Regions from separate parts of the Alcanivorax sp. MD8A genome, predicted to be linked through region 2. Evidence: predicted binding sites of a transcription regulator. Region 2 holds the regulator's gene; each other region holds the start of a gene.
The links. The regulator FNR, encoded in region 2, switches genes on or off when oxygen is low (the NO sensors DNR and NnrR bind a similar motif). The targets are predictions, from matches to a motif close to TTGATNTANATCAA.
Positions count from the first base shown of each region.

Region 1: the regulator FNR is predicted to act here: its motif matches at 2,260-2,273, upstream of A15D_RS03395 (OmpW family protein).
Region 3: the regulator FNR is predicted to act here: its motif matches at 3,833-3,846, upstream of cyoA (ubiquinol oxidase subunit II).

Region 1 covers NZ_AQOQ01000004.1:88,836-94,191, reverse strand. Annotated here, with positions in the region: gene rhlB (ATP-dependent RNA helicase RhlB) at 1-1,073, shown strand, start outside; gene glpE (thiosulfate sulfurtransferase GlpE) at 1,066-1,383, shown strand; gene A15D_RS03395 (OmpW family protein) at 1,479-2,162, opposite strand; gene A15D_RS03390 (hypothetical protein) at 2,608-3,618, shown strand; gene A15D_RS03385 (PhoH family protein) at 3,771-5,237, opposite strand.
Region 2 covers NZ_AQOQ01000021.1:24,630-29,985, forward strand. Annotated here, with positions in the region: gene A15D_RS11690 (hypothetical protein) at 1-389, opposite strand, end outside; gene yaaA (peroxide stress protein YaaA) at 463-1,236, shown strand; gene A15D_RS11700 (universal stress protein) at 1,272-2,189, opposite strand; gene fnr (fumarate/nitrate reduction transcriptional regulator Fnr) at 2,186-2,908, opposite strand; gene hemN (oxygen-independent coproporphyrinogen III oxidase) at 2,979-4,352, opposite strand; gene A15D_RS11715 (sulfite exporter TauE/SafE family protein) at 4,419-5,192, opposite strand; gene ccoS (cbb3-type cytochrome oxidase assembly protein CcoS) at 5,182-5,356, opposite strand, start outside.
Region 3 covers NZ_AQOQ01000010.1:77,629-82,984, reverse strand. Annotated here, with positions in the region: gene cyoD (cytochrome o ubiquinol oxidase subunit IV) at 1-50, opposite strand, end outside; gene cyoC (cytochrome o ubiquinol oxidase subunit III) at 47-688, opposite strand; gene cyoB (cytochrome o ubiquinol oxidase subunit I) at 681-2,681, opposite strand; gene cyoA (ubiquinol oxidase subunit II) at 2,720-3,733, opposite strand; gene A15D_RS07300 (MFS transporter) at 3,882-5,189, shown strand.

The DNA of each region.
Region 1 (5,356 bases), on a different contig from region 2:
ACACCCTGGCCGGCGCCGACGCCATTGGTCGCGCCCAGACAGGCACCGGTAAAACCGCCGCCTTCCTGCTGACCGTCATCAACGATCTGCTCAAGCACCCGCTGGAAGTGAAACGCTACGCCGGTGAGCCCCGCGCATTGATCGTCGCCCCTACCCGCGAACTGGCGATGCAAATCGAAAAGGACGCCAAAGGGCTGGCGAAGTACACCGACCTGCAGGTCATGAGCGTGGTCGGCGGCATGAACTTCAACCGCCAACAGGAACGCCTGCAAAGCCGGGAAATCGATATTCTGGTTGCCACACCCGGGCGCTTGCTGGATTTTGCCAAACGCCGTGACCTGTGGCTGGACCGGGTGGAATTTTTGGTTCTGGACGAAGCCGACCGCATGCTCGACATGGGCTTTATTCCAGACGTGAAGCGTATTGTCAGCATGACGCCACGCACCAAATACCGCCAAACCCAGCTGTTCTCGGCCACCTTCAACGACGATGTGATGAATCTGGCCCGTCGCTGGACCCAGGACGCCGAAGTGGTAGAAATCGAGCCGGCACAGGTCACCACTGAGCGTGTTGAGCAGAAGGTCTATATCACCAACACCGACGACAAGTTCAAGCTGCTGTACAACCTGATTACCGGCATGAACATGGACAAGGTGATCGTGTTTGCCAACCGTCGGGATATTACCCGCCGCATCAACGACCGCCTGCACAAGAAAGGCCTCAAGGTTTCGATGATCTCTGGCGATGTGCCCCAGAACCAGCGCATGAAGACACTGGAGCGCTTCCGCTCCGGCGACCTGCAGGTGCTGATTGCCACCGACGTGGCCGGGCGAGGCATCCACATCGACGGCGTGTCCCACGTGGTGAACTACAACCTGCCGGAAGACCCGGAAGACTACGTGCATCGTATCGGCCGTACAGGTCGCGCGGGCGCCAGTGGCATGTCCATCAGCTTCGCCTGTGAAGACGATGCCTTCCTGCTGCCCGAACTGGAAAATGCCATCAGCATGAAGCTGGAATGCGAATACCCTCCAGCAGACTTGCTGCAGGAACGAGAGGAAAACCATGCCTGAACGGATCAGCCCTGCGGAAGGCAAGGCCCGCTTTGATGACGGCAACGCCCTGTTCGTGGACATCCGCGATCCCGCCAGCTTCGCCGCCGGGCATCTGCGCGGGGCTATCCACCTGAGCAACGCCAACGTGGATCAGTTCCTGGCTGACACCAGCCGGGAGCGTCCCCTGGTGATCTACTGCTACCACGGTAACAGCAGCCAGGGCGCCGCTGACTGGCTAGGCGAACAAGGTTTTCAGGCCGTGAGTCTCGATGGCGGCTACGACATCTTTCGCCAGCAATTTCCGGAGACTCTCGAGGAAACCGCCTGATAGACGTGGGCGGCAAGCTCCCTGTCAGCAGGGCAATCTGACCTGAAACCAGATCACCCTGCTCGGCAGTCCCCTGCCCCTGTCACAGTGACGAATCAGAAGCGGTAGCCCAACCCGACCATGTACACCCATGGATCGATTTCCACATCGATCTTGTCTACCCGGGCATCATTGACGTACAACCGGGCCTCGGTGTCGATATCGATATTCCAGACGCTCACGTTGAAGAGCCAGTTATCATTGATCGCCACATCCGCCCCGACTTCCCAGGCAAAGCCCACGGAATTACTGAGCTTGACGTCGGCATCTGCGCCACCCAGCAACGGACTGACCACGCCATCATCAATGGAGTCCTCAAAGAAGAGCGTGTAGTTGATACCCGCCCCGAGATACGCCCTTACCGGGCCAACCGACGGCGCGTAATACTGGGCAAGCAAGGTCGGAGGTAAATGACTGGTTTCACCAATCACGACACCGCTGCCACCGGTATCCAGAATAATGTCATGGGTAAATGGCGTCGCACCCACCAGCTCTACCCCAATGGCGTCGGTCACCATATAGGCAAAAGTCAGCCCCAACTGGGTATCGTCGTCCACGTCCACCCCCAACCCGCCCACGACGGGCATGGCAGAATCGAACGTCTCACTACTGACATCGGGATCAACCTGAATTGCCCCAAAACGCACAATGAAATCCCCTGCTTCATGAGCCAATGCGGGTCCTGCCGCCATCAAGGCGACCAGAGCCATCGCGTTTTTTCCCTGTCCTCGCAGCTTCATATTTTTCCCCTTTCGTTAGCACTATTCTGCTGTGGCGCCTGCATCCCACTCTCTCTGAGGCTGGACATCATTGAACGCCACAAGCAGCCAATGGGCATTGCGCTACGTCAATATGGCAAGCGAAAACAGCCGCAATCCCCTGCCCCCGGTGCCGCAACCACTGCTGGACTTAACTGGTCTGTAAGCCAACGGGGACGCCCCCAGAATAGGCAGAGAAAACCAATGCATGCTTATGCGTATCGACAAAATGAAGCGAATGGAGGATCAACGGTTCTTGAACGAAAATCACCCAATCTGACACATTCGCACTAGCGCCCTGATTTCACGTCAACCCAGTTACATACACATCAAGCGTGATAGCGCAGTATAGGAAGCCATCATTGCGAACGCCCTGCGCCCCACGCTGACTCGCAGGCCGCACACCAATAACAAAGAGATATTCATCATGGCTTCAAGCTCTCTGATCAACGCATTGCGTGACGCCCACAAGACTCACCTGACCCAACAACTGCAGGCCCCCGAACACTGGCAGGCGATGATGAGCCAAGCCAGCGCCCTGCTCACCGATGTGCCGCTGGGAAAGCTGGTTGACGCCGACAGCCTCTGCCAGGTGGTGGATGCCTGGCTGCAAGACGCCCTGAGCGCCCAGGGACTTCAGCAAGTCGTCACCGATGTCACCCTGGCCGTCTGGGACACTGCCGAACGCGATGACGCCACCCTGGGTGAGCTGCTGCGCGAAGAACACTTTGAAGCCATTCTCGAACAGGCCCTGCAACTGCAAACCTTGCGAGAAAAAGCCGTACATGCCGCAATGAACCACCCTCTGGTCAGTGAGATGGTCAGCGAGATGCTGTACACCGGCATCAAGAACTTTCTTCTGGAAGAAAATGCCCTGGCCAAGCTGCCAGGCGTCAGTAGTGTGATGAAGATGGGCCGCAAGAGTGTGGTCGGAAAGGCCATGGGCGGCATGGAAGAATCCATCCGTACCTATCTTCAAAAAAATATTCGCGTCACCCTGAAAACCGGCGAGCAGTGGCTGAATAAACAACTCACCAACGAACGCATCGAACAACTTGCCCGAGACGGTTACCGTCGGGTCGCCCCACTGAAGCCCGCTGACTACCTGGCCCTGGTTCCCAAGGCCACCATTGGCGACGTCATTGAGCAAGGCTGTCTCATCGGTGACGAAAGCGCCCGGCTGGATTACACCCGTCGCCTGGTCGGTGTCGGTATTCGGGCCGCCGTGGATTCTCTGAGCCAGTTGCCCCTCAAGACCCTGCTGGAAAACATGCAGATCAGTGAACAACGGGTCCACGCCATCACCACCCCGGCGCTCGCCAAAGGTGCCACTGTATTGGTAGAACAAGGCGTTCTGGAGCCGTTCGTGGAATGGGTGGTGGAGGATTTTTATGGGTCGGAGGCGTGCAAAAAAGTTGTTGAGGCAGTTAACAGTTAATAGTGAACAGTTAACAGCGACGCGCATTGGCATTGCTGTGCGCTGAGAGCACAGAGGCCGCGCCCAAGGTCTGGGCGCGGCCTCTTTCATTGGTGAAAAGAAAAAATTTACCGCGAGTATTTCGCTGTTAACTGTTCACTATTAACTGTTAACTAGAGGAAGGACTCCGCATATTCCGCCAACAACGATCTCGGCACTCCATTCAACTGCACCGACCCGCCATGGACAAAACGCTTGAAGCGTTCAGTCATGTAGGTGAGCCCGGAGCTGGTGGGCGAGAGGTAAGGGGTGTCGATCTGGGCCAGGTTGCCCAGGCACACCACTTTGGATCCTTCGCCTGCCCGGGTGATGATGGCTTTCATCTGATGGGGGGTCAGGTTCTGGCTTTCGTCGATCAGGATCAGGGACTTCTGAAAGCTTCGGCCACGGATGTAATTCATCGCCTTGAACTGAATATTGGCGCGCTCTTTGACGTACTGAATGCTGCCCGTGGGATTCTCATCGTTCAGGTGCAGGGCTTCGATGTTATCGTTGATCGCCCCCAGCCAGGGATCCATCTTCTCTTCTTCGGTACCAGGCAGAAAACCATGATCTTCAGCCAGCGGTGGCGTGGAGCGGGTGGCGATAATCTTGTTGAAGCGCTTCTGCTCCACCGTCATTTCAATGGCCGCAGCCAGCGCCAGAATCGTTTTCCCCGAGCCTGCCGCCCCCGTCAGATTGACCAGATGCACATCCGGGTCGAGCAATAATTGCAGCGCGATGGCTTGCTGGATGTTCATGGGCTTCAGTCCCCATGCCTCCTGCTCCAGCATGCTGTCTGCCTTGTAATGCTTCAGGGTCACCACCCCGTTTTCGATATGCATGACCCGGCCGACAAAGCCTTGCTCATCAATGATGTACTGGTTGGGATAGACCTCTTCCCCCAGAATCTCGCTCACCAGCAAGCCGTGGGACAGATAATGCAGGGTGTCCGGTCCGTCCTGCTCGGTTTCCACCTGGGTCACCTGGTCCCAGAACGAGCCGGGCACCTCAAAATAGCCCCGGGTCAGTTGCTTGATATCCGTGACCAGCTGATCGTTGTGGTAGTCCTCGGACTCGATTCCACAGGCCCTCGCCTTGAGACGCATGTTGATGTCCTTGGTCACCAGGATAAAGCGTTCATCCGGGGCCTGGGCCTTCATGGCGACCACATCGTTGATGATGCGGTTATCGTTCAGGTGATCCGGCAGGGGAGCCTTGATGTCCTCCAGGCTCGACATGAGTACCGTGAGGGTGCCCTGGGTTGAGTTATCCGGGCCGCGCGGGATGGGAATCCCGGCCTCCACCTGTTCCGGCGTGGCGTGGCCGAGCACCTTGTCGATTTGGCGAATAGCCGCCCGGCAATCGGCGGCGGTATGCGACTTACCGCTTTTCAGCTTATCCAGTTCTTCCAGCACCGTCATGGGGATCACCACGCGGTGCTCTTCAAAGTTCAACAGGGAGTTGGGGTCGTGGATCAGGACGTTAGTATCGATGACGTAGGTTTTTTTCTGTTCTTGCTCGATGGTGCTGTCGTTCTGGCTGGCGCTCGCGTAGTGGCTGGTGGAAAGGGTGTGGAGTCTGGCCGCGCGCTCTTCCATGCGTATCCCCTGTGCCGTTAAACGGTACGGTTGCGTTGGTTTGGCGGCATTCGGTGAGCGTCAGGTCTGAAATTGCGAGAGTGACGCCTGCCCCCTGCCGCCCTGGTTTTAAGCCTTTT
Region 2 (5,356 bases):
AACGGGTACTGCCGGCCGGCAGGAACGTACATCTGCAGACGTTGCTGTTCCTGATACACCACCCGGCACTCACCCTCGGTCGGGCAATCCAGGGCCTGTATCTGCACATCAACGGCAGCGAGGTCCAGTTCGCCGGCGTTGGTCAGTGTGCCGCTGAGGCGCACGCCTGATTCTGACTGACGAATATCACTAACCGCCACCTCAAGCCCTTCCGGTGCCAGCAGAACCTGGTCGTTGGCGCTTTCCCGAAACATGCCATACAGCAGGCCACTCAGACCAACAACCACTGCTACCACGGTTATCAGAAAGGCTCGTCGGCCCCATTGCCAGCTGCCCCAAAGCAACACAATCACAGCGATAACCACGGCAAATAGCAGTAATAGGCGCATTTATCCTCCAGAATGCAGACCTTCGTTCCTCTGATTCATATAATTCCCACAGCGACATGTAAAGGAGAAGGTCATGCTGATTGTGGTTTCCCCGGCAAAAACCCTGGATTACGAAAGTCCGTTGCCGGCACTCAAGACGACCCAGCCGCGCTTGCTGGACGACAGTGAAGTGCTGATTGAACGCGCCAGAGCGCTTTCTCCGGCGGATGTGGGAAGCCTGATGAAGGTCAGTGACAAAATCGCTCATCTCAATGTGGAGCGCTTTGCCCAATGGCAACGTCCGTTCAACAAGAAGAATGCCCGTCCGGCGGCATTTGCCTTCAAGGGCGATGTCTACACGGGGCTTGAGATTGAAACCTTTACCGACAAGCAGCTGGAACGTGCCCAGGATTCGTTTCGGATGCTGTCTGGCCTCTACGGCGTGCTTCGCCCCCTGGATCTGATGCAGCCCTATCGTCTGGAGATGGGAACACGCCTGGACAACGCCCGCGGCAAAGATCTCTACGCATTCTGGGGCGATATTATTACCGATCAGCTGAACCGTGACATGAAAGCCCAGAAAACCGATGTGCTGGTCAACCTGGCATCCAACGAGTACTTCAAATCGGTCAACAAGAAAGCCTTGAACGGGCGAATCGTGGAGCCGGTCTTTCAGGATGAGAAGAACGGAAAATACAAGGTCATCAGCTTTTACGCGAAAAAAGCGCGCGGCATGATGGCAGCCTGGATCCTCAAGAAGGGCATCAAGGACCCGGGCAAGCTGGTCAATTTCGATGTGGCAGGCTATCGCTACAGCGAGGCAGACTCAACCGCAGACAAACCGGTATTCCGCAGGGCAGAACAGTAGTCCCTGTCCCCGGTGCCATACCTGCATGGCACCGGTTATTCCACCCAGGGGGATTCGAACCGGTCAGGTTTGATGACCAGCACATCACTTCTGGCTCGGGTAATCACGGTTTCTGCCGTTGACCCGAGCAGCATTCGCTCGGCCAGATTGCGGCGCACCGTCCCCACCACCAACACATCGATCTGATTCGCTTCACAGTGCCGGGCAAGGGCATCGGCCACTGGCCCTTCCAGCAGGCTAACAGACTCGCTGTCGAGGCCCTGTGACCGGGCGTATTCCAGGAATCGTTGTTGATGGTGCGTTTTGAGCGACTCAAGGGTCGCTGCATAGTCAGGCACCCCCTCAGCCACCAACATCACCAGGCTGTCATCCACACCATCCATCACATGGCACGCTTGCAGTTTGCCATTCAGTGATTGGGTGAGGGTGCGAGCCTGGGTGAGCAATGTGTTCGCCAGAGGCGCGGCATCATCATCCTGCTCACCGGGGTCCAGCGCGACCAGCCACTGCGGGGACTGCTGCCAAGCTTCGCTGTGTACACAAAGTACAGGGCAGGGGGCTTTTCGAATTAACTGCCAGTCCCTGGGGGTAAAAACGTGCCGCTTCAGCCCGCTTTCCTGGCTGGTATGCACAACCAGAAGGTCCGGTGAAAGGCGCAGAATTTCGGTGCGCAGGGCATCCATTTCGCGTCTCGCCCACACAATGGCGAGGGCAACAGGGTATTCGCCAGCCAAGCCCTGAATGCGCTGACGCCAGGCATGGGTTATCTGGCTTTTGGCGGCATTGAAGCGTTCTTCATCCAGCCCGACGGCTCGGGCCATGGGGCCGGAATAGGCATTCACCAAGACCGTCACAGAACTGCCAAGGCTGGCGGCCATGGCAAGGCCTTTGTCCAGCGCCGGTTGTGACGCTTTCAAGTCAGGATCAAGAATAACGAGCAGGTTGTGGCTCACAAATGAATCTCCACGGTATCCGTGTCAGGGGCGTTGCCGCACAAGCTGGCACGATCGAGAATATCAATGTCGCGCCCGGAAACCTGAAGCCAGCCTTTCTGCTGGAAGCGGGTAAAGATCCGGCTGACGGTTTCCACTGCGAGCCCAAGATAATTGGCAATGTCGTAACGGGACATGGGCAAGCGGAAGGATTCACTGCTCAGGCCGCGCCGATGATGCCTGGCGGACAGGGAGAGCAGCAGCGAGGCCACACGGTCGTCTGCACTTTTCTTGCTTAACAACATGTGAAGTTCGCGGTCAGCACGGATTTCATCACTCATCAGACTGAAAAAATGGTGCTGCAGGGTAGGAATCTGCTGTGACAGATTTTCCAGCTGGGTGAAGGGAATCTCACAGACGGTTGCGGTTTCCAGTGCCTTGGCATTAGAGACATGATGTGCCGTGCTGATACCGTCCATGCCCAGCACCTCTCCGGGCATATAGAAACCGGTAACCTGTTCCTCGCCATCCTGGCTAACAACATAGGTCTTGATCGCCCCGGAGCGCACAGCAAATACCGATTCGAAGCTGTCAGACGCTCGGTACAGGTGCTCTCCTCGTTTGAGCGGGCGACCGCGGCGAATGATATTGTCGAGCTGATCCATTTGCGCGGGCGCGACAGCCAGCGGCAAGCAAACGGGGCTCAAGCTGCAATCATTACAGGAAACGTGTTGAGACACGGTGACATCCTTTGTTCTGCGACAGACGGGTTCACGCGCGCGAAGCGCGGAGCAAATGACTGACTCTGGTTCAGATTATACGACTAAAGCCTTTGGTTTGCTTGTTAGTCAAGTATGAGTCGAACGGTTGTACCAGCGCACGACTGACCAGCCGTCCCTGTTCGGTGATTAGCAATGCGTCGTCGTTAAACACCACTAGTCCCTGGTCGGCGAAATCGCGCCACTGGATCATGGCCTCGGCAAAGGTGTCCTGGAAACTGATCGCCCATTGTTGCTCAAAGGCCCGAATATCCAGCCGCAGATCGCACAGGAGTTTCATGATGATGTCGCGTCGAATAAGGTCAGCCTTGTCCAGCTGATAGCCTTTGTGGTGCGGTAATCGATCCTGCTCCACGGCGGCTTGCCAGTCGCCTAGCACTTTATGGTTCTGCACATACAGGTTGCCTATCTGGCTGATTGCACTCACGCCCATTCCCAGCAGATCCGCATCGCCGTGCAGCGTATAGCCCTGAAAATTTCTGTGCAGCAGTCCATTACGCTGTGCCACAGCCATTTCATCAGACTCAAGGGCAAAGTGGTCCATGCCGATGAAGCGATATCCCGCCTGCTGCAACATCCGCCCGGCACGGACATACATCCGAATCTTTTCGGTAGGTGAAGGCAGGGCGGCTTCGTCTATCTGGCGCTGAATCTTGAATCGGTCCGGCAGATGGGCATAGCCATAGACAGAGATGCGCTCCGGCTTGAGATAAATCAGCTGCTCAAGGGTTCGTGCCATGGTCATTTCGGTTTGCCAGGGCAATCCGGAGATCAGGTCTACATTGATGGACTTGAATCCGAAATCTCGGGCCCAGCCGAGGGTGTCACGAATCATTTCAAAGGACTGAACACGGTTAACCGCCTGTTGAACCAGCGGGTTCAAATCCTGCACACCCAGACTCAAACGGTTAAACCCCAAGCCTCGGAGTAGACCCAGGCGGGCACGGTCTACTGTGCGGGGATCAACTTCAATGGCATAGTCGCCACGGTCGTCCTCGCGCAAGTTGAAATGCCTGGCCAGGTCATACACCAGCTCGGTGATTTGGGCATCGCTCAAATAGGTTGGCGTGCCGCCACCCCAATGCAGTTGGGTGACCTGACGTCGTTTGTCCACATGGCTGGCGAGCAGGTGGATTTCCTTCTTGAGATTCTGCAGGTAAGTGCCGGCCAGTGCCCGGTCTGCGGTGATAATGCGATTGCAGGCGCAGTAGTAGCAAACATGGCGGCAGAAGGGCACATGGGCGTAGAGCGACAGCGGCCGCCGGGCCTGATTGCTGTCGTCCATCGCCCGAGAGAAGGCATCATTGGGGATGTTCTCGTGGAACATGGGTGCCGTGGGGTACGAGGTGTAGCGAGGCCCCGGGCCCCCGTAACGGCCAACCAGCGCTTCGTTCCAGTCTTGCATTTTGGCTGTCTCCCGTGTGTATACCGCTATTATCCAAGGCCGGGAGAGCGCCAATCTTGATCTGGATCAATGTCTGTGCGAATGGTGTTCGGGGGCTGTTTCCCCATGTATCTCGCCATGAGGAGCGGGGGAGGCATGATGATGGACAGCATCCCGCATTTGCCAGGCAAGCAGGAAAAACGCCACAGAAAGCGACAAGGTAAGGAAGAGGGCCAGACGACGAGCCACAGGGCTTCGCAGTAACGCGAGTCGTGATGCCACCACCCCGCTGGCGGCCACCGGCATCACCGTGACAGCCCCGAAAGCCAGCATGATGCACAGCCCGGTCAACGCGGTACCGGACGTCGCCGCCAGGGCCAGTGCCGTATACACCAACCCACAGGGCAGCAGCCCCCAGACAACACCCAACAGCCAGGCCTTGTGGATTCTGTCGATGGGCATCAATAAGCGGGTGACGGGCTGTATCCGGTTCCATATCTGCTTGCCTGCCAGCTCCAGCCCCATCAATAACCCGCCCTTGCCCGCCAGATGGACTGCAAGAAAGGCCATCAAGGTTCCGGCCAGTGCCAGCCCCAGGGCCATTCCCGGTGCAGGCAACACTGCCAGCAGTCGCCCGCCGAGGGCCCCGGCGGCGGCACCCAACAGTCCGTATGTGGTCAACCTGCCGGCGCCAAATAACAATTGCCAGCCCCACAGGCGCTTACCTTGCCGGCGCGATTCCGGCACCGCAAAGCTGAGAGCGGCGCTAATGCCGCCGCACATGCCTGCACAGTGTGCCGCGCCCCCCAGGGCGATAAGCATGGCGGCAGCGATCAGGCCGGGAAACGCTTCACTGATCATGATCGTTGCTGTCTCTGTGCTCACGACTCGATGACGGTTTCTTGCGTTGTTCACGATCGTCGAACACGACTCGCCAGGAGGCGTTATCTAGATCATCAAACTGATCCTTGCGCAGCGCCCAGAACAACGCCGCGATGGCGCCAGCCAGAAAGAGCAGGGCCAGG
Region 3 (5,356 bases), on a different contig from region 2:
TGGGGAATGTCTGCATCGTGATGATCATGATCGTGTGTATGCTCGCTCATGGCAGCACTCCCATCAGATAAACGTAAGTGAAGACGCCGATCCAGACCACATCCAGGAAGTGCCAGAACATGGACAGGCAGAATACCCGGCGCTTGTTTTCCGGAATCAAGCCGCGCTTCTTCAGCTGGAACAACAAGGTCACCAGCCACACAATGCCGAAGAATACGTGCAGGCCGTGAGTGCCGACCAGCGCGAAGAACGCGGTCCAGAAGCCACTGGTCTGCGGGCCGGCGCCCACGTGAATCAGGTGATGGAACTCATACAGTTCCAGCCCCAGGAAGCCGGCGCCCAACAGGCCGGTCACGGCCAGCCAGAACATGGTGCCTTTCACCTTGTTGGCCTGCATCTGCAGCATGGCAAAGCCATAGGTGATGGACGAGATCAACAGCAACGAGGTGTTGATGGCGATCAGGCTCAGATCGAACAGTTCCATTCCGGTAGGCCCACCCGCATAACTGCGGCCGAGCACACCGTAGGTGGCGAACAGACAAGCGAAGATCAGACAGTCGCTCATCAGGTAGATCCAGAAACCCAGCAGGGTGCCGTTCTGGGGGTGATGATCCCCCTTCACCAGAAACTCCAGCTGGCCGTTCTGGCTGCTGTCGGTTGCAGCAGCCGTCATAGTGGTATCAGACATTGGCTAGTTTCCGTGTACGTTCTGCTTCAATCCGCTCTACTTCTTCCGCCGGAATGTAGTAGTCACGGTCGTAATCGAAGGTGTGGTAGATCGCGGTACCGATCAGGGCCACGAAGGACACCCCTGCCAGCAGCCACATGTGCCAGATCAGGGCAAAACCAACCACCACACTGATACCGGAGAGCACGATACCCGCCCAGGTGCCCTTGGGCATGTGAATCGGGATAAAGCCGGATTCAGGGCGCTGGAAGCCGTGCTGCTTCATCTGCCACCAGGCATCCAGATCGTGCACCTGCGGGGTGAACGCAAAGTTGTACGGCGGCGGCGGCGACGAGGTAGACCACTCCAGGGTACGGCCATCCCACGGATCACCGGTTTCATCCTGCAGGCTCTCGCGACGCAGGAAGCTCACTACCAACTGGATGATAAAGGCGGCGATACCAATGGCGATCAGGAACGCCCCCAGGGCAGCGATCTGGAACCAGATCTGCAAAGACTGGTCCTCGAAGTGGCTGACACGACGGGTCACGCCCATCAGGCCAAGCACGTACAACGGCATGAAGGCGAAGTAGAAACCGATCAGCCAGAACCAGAAGGACATCTTGCCCCAGAACTCGTCCAGCTTGTAACCGGTGGCCTTCGGGAACCAGTAGGTAATACCGGCGAACAGACCAAACAGCACACCACCGATGATCACGTTATGGAAGTGCGCGATCAGGAACAGGCTGTTATGCAGCACGAAGTCCACCGGCGGCACCGCCAGCAACACCCCGGTCATACCCCCAATCACAAAGGTGACCATGAAGCCCACGGTCCACAGCATGGGCACATCGAACTTGATGCGGCCACGGAACATGGTGAACAGCCAGTTGAAGATCTTCGCGCCCGTGGGGATCGAGATAATCATGGTGGTGATCCCGAAGAACGAGTTCACGCTGGCCCCCGAGCCCATGGTGAAGAAGTGGTGCAGCCACACCAGGTAGGACAGCACGGTGATCACCACGGTGGCGTACACCATGGAGGTGTAACCGAACAGCGGCTTGCGGCTGTAGGTGGCCACGATCTCGGAGAAAATACCGAACACCGGCAGGATCAGGATGTACACCTCCGGGTGCCCCCAGATCCAGATCAGGTTCACGTACATCATGGCGTTGCCGCCCAGATCGTTGGTAAAGAAGGCAGTATCCAGGTAACGGTCCATGGACAGCATGGCCAGTACCGCCGTCAACACCGGGAAGGCGGCTACGATCAGCACGTTGGTGCACAGGGAGGTCCAGGTGAACACCGGCATCTTCATCAGGCTCATGCCCGGCGCCCGCATCTTGACGATGGTCACCAGCAGGTTCACCCCGGACAGCAGCGTACCCACCCCGGCGATCTGCAACGCCCAGATGTAGTAATCCACCCCGACTCCGGGACTCTGCAATATCCCCGATAATGGCGGGTAGGCCAGCCAGCCAGTCTTGGCGAACTCACCGATAAACAACGACACCATCATCAGTACCGCACCGCCGGTGGTCATCCAGAAGCTGAAGTTGTTCAGGAACGGGAAGGCCACATCGCGGGTGCCAATTTGCAGCGGAATCAGGTAGTTCATGATCCCGGTAACCAGCGGCATGGCCACGAAGAAGATCATGATCACGCCATGGGCAGTGAAGATCTGGTCGTAGTGATGCGGCGGCAGGTAGCCGGTGGAATCCCCAAAGGCCATGGCCTGATGCAGACGCATCATGATGGCATCGGCAAAGCCGCGCAGCAGCATCACCAGGCCAAGAATGATGTACATGATGCCGATTTTCTTGTGGTCGATGGTGGTGAACCACTCGTTCCACAGGTAGCCCCACAGCTTGTAGCGGGTCAGCGCGGCAAGCAGCGCGATACCGCCCACCGCCACCACAGCGAAGGTGCCGAGGATGATCGGATCATGAAAGGGAATCGCGTCCCAGGTAAGGCGACCAAAGATCAGCTTGGTCAGGTCCAGGTTCTCAAACATGGGCGGCACCTACTGCGTTAGCGATCAGGAATGCTGTATTAGTCATGTTGGCCTCCATGCTGGTCGTGCCCAGCGTGACCTTCATGCTTCCCGTGGCCCTCATGGCCGGTGTCTGCCTCACCGTGGTGGCCGCCGTGCTGGCCCATGCCACTGTGGTACATCATGTCTTCCATGCAGGTCTGGCCCGGTGCCACACAGCGGTTGAAAATCGCGTGATACAGGGTCGGGTCCACCTGACTGTAGAGCGTCACCGGGTCGTCGATACTCGGGGCTTCCAGTTCCAGGTAGGTTTCCCGGTCCAGCGCGTTGCCACTGGCCTTGGCCTTGGCCACCCAGGCATCGAAATCTGCCTCGCTGAGCCCGTGGAAATCGAACTTCATCTGCGAATAGCCCGCGCCGCTGTAGTTGGCAGAAAAGCCCTTATAGACGCCCGGCTCGTTGATCACCCCGTGCAGCTTGGTCTCCATGCCCGCCATGGCATAGATCTGACCGGCCAAGGCCGGAATGAAGAACGAATTCATCATGGTGGAGGCGGTGATCTTGAAGCGGATCGGGTGATCCACCGGCGCCGCCAGCTCATTGACGGTGGCGATCCCCTGCTCCGGGTAGATAAACAGCCACTTCCAGTCCAGCGCCACCACTTCCACGGTGAGCGGCTCCAGGCCGACCGGCACCGGAGTCTGCGCATCAATGCGGTCCAGCGGGCGGTAGGGGTCCAGTTTGTGGGTGCTTACCCAGGTCATGGCCCCCAGCGCGATGATGATCATCAGCGGCACAGACCAGATCACCAGTTCCAGCACCGTGGAATGGGTCCATTCCGGCTTGTAGGTCGCCTCGGTATTGGACTCGCGGTAGCGCCAGGCAAACCACAGAGTCAGCACAATCACAGGCACAATGACCAACAACATCAGCACCGTGGCCCAGACGAGCAGGTCACGCTGTTGCAGGGCCACATCACCGGAAGGCGACATCACAACGGTGTCACAACCGGAAAGCAGAAGGGTCGCTAGCAACGTCAACGACGCTCCACGCAAATATTTCACTAATTGCATTGGCGAATTTTCTGGTTGGCTTATGGGATGGGGGCACTCTAGCCACCTGGGTGAGTAGTCGGTATTGGACATTTTGTCCCATAGGCTTAAAGTCCTAAGTTGACGGACGTCAATGCACGACGATAACAACACAGCCAGAGCGCACAACATGTCAAACACCCTCCAGGCCCCGATGCAGGGCCAGAGCCACGCTCCGGTGGCTCCCAATGAAATCGCGGTGGGCGTGGTCATCGGCCGCACCTCCGAATATTTCGACTTCTTTGTCTACGGGATCGCCTCTGTCCTGATATTCCCTCAGGTCTTCTTCCCGTTTACCGGTCAGCTTCAGGGCCTGCTGTATTCCTTCGTCCTGTTCTCGCTGGCCTTTGTGGCGCGCCCCTTCGGCACCGCCCTGTTCATGTGGATTCAGCGCCATTGGGGTCGCGGCGTCAAACTCACTGCGGCCCTGTTCCTGCTCGGCACCGCCACCTGCGGCATGGCGTTCCTGCCCGGCTATGAAAAGCTGGGTGCCCATGCCATTGCCCTGCTCGCCCTGTTCCGCATCATGCAGGGCATAGCCTTCGGTGGCTCCTGGGACGGTCTGCCCTCGCTGCTGGCGCTGAACGCGCCGAAAGAGAAACGCAGCTGGTACGCCATGCTGGGGCAACTGGGCGCGCCCATCGGCTTCGTGATTGCCAGCGCCCTGTTCCTGTTCCTGTATAACAGCCTGAGCGCCCCGGATTTCGTCGGCTGGGGCTGGCGCTATCCGTTCTTCGTGGCCTTCGCCATCAATGTGGTCGCCCTGTTTGCCCGCCTGCGGCTGGTGCTGGGCGAGGAATACACCGAAGCCATGGAAGAAAGCGAACTGGAACCCATCCGCACCACAGAAATGGTACGCACCCAGGGTTACAACATCTTTATCGGCTCCTTTGCCGCCCTGGCCAGCTATGCCCTGTTCCATCTGGTCACCATCTTCCCGCTGTCCTGGATTGCCTTTCAGGGCAGTCAGACTACCGCCGAAGTCCTCACTGTACAGATTTTAGGCGGCTTCGTGGGTATTCTGGCCACCATTGGCTCCGGCTGGATCGCCGCCCGTATCGGCAAGCGCACCACCGTGGGCGCCCTGGCTGCCGTGATCGGCGTGTTCAGCCTGCTCACCCCACTGCTGATGGGCGGCAGTCCCGCCATGCAGGACACCTTCATCCTGCTGGGCTTTGCCCTGCTCGGGGTGTCCTACGGACAAGCCTCCGGCACGGTGACCGCGAACTTCGCCCCGCGCTTCCGCTACACCGGCGCCGCCCTGACCTCCGACTTCGCCTGGCTGTTCGGCGCTGCCTTCGCCCCCCTGGTGGCCCTGGGCCTGTCCGCCAAATTCGGCCTTCTGTCGGTGACGGTCTACCTGCTCTCCGGCGTCATCTGCACCCTGCTGGCCCTGGCCATCAACCAGTCGCTGGAAGATCAGGGCGAAGAGAGTTGAAAGTTTAAAGTTCAAAGTTGAAACGCGGACTGACGCCGTCGTTCAACGAAAACCAAAGAGGCCGCGCCCGGACATTGGGCGCGGCCTCTTTCTTTCTGAAAGCCTATCCGTAGGAGTGTCGGTTATTCGCTACGCTCACCCTTCGGGCGTTCCTTCGCTGCGCTCAG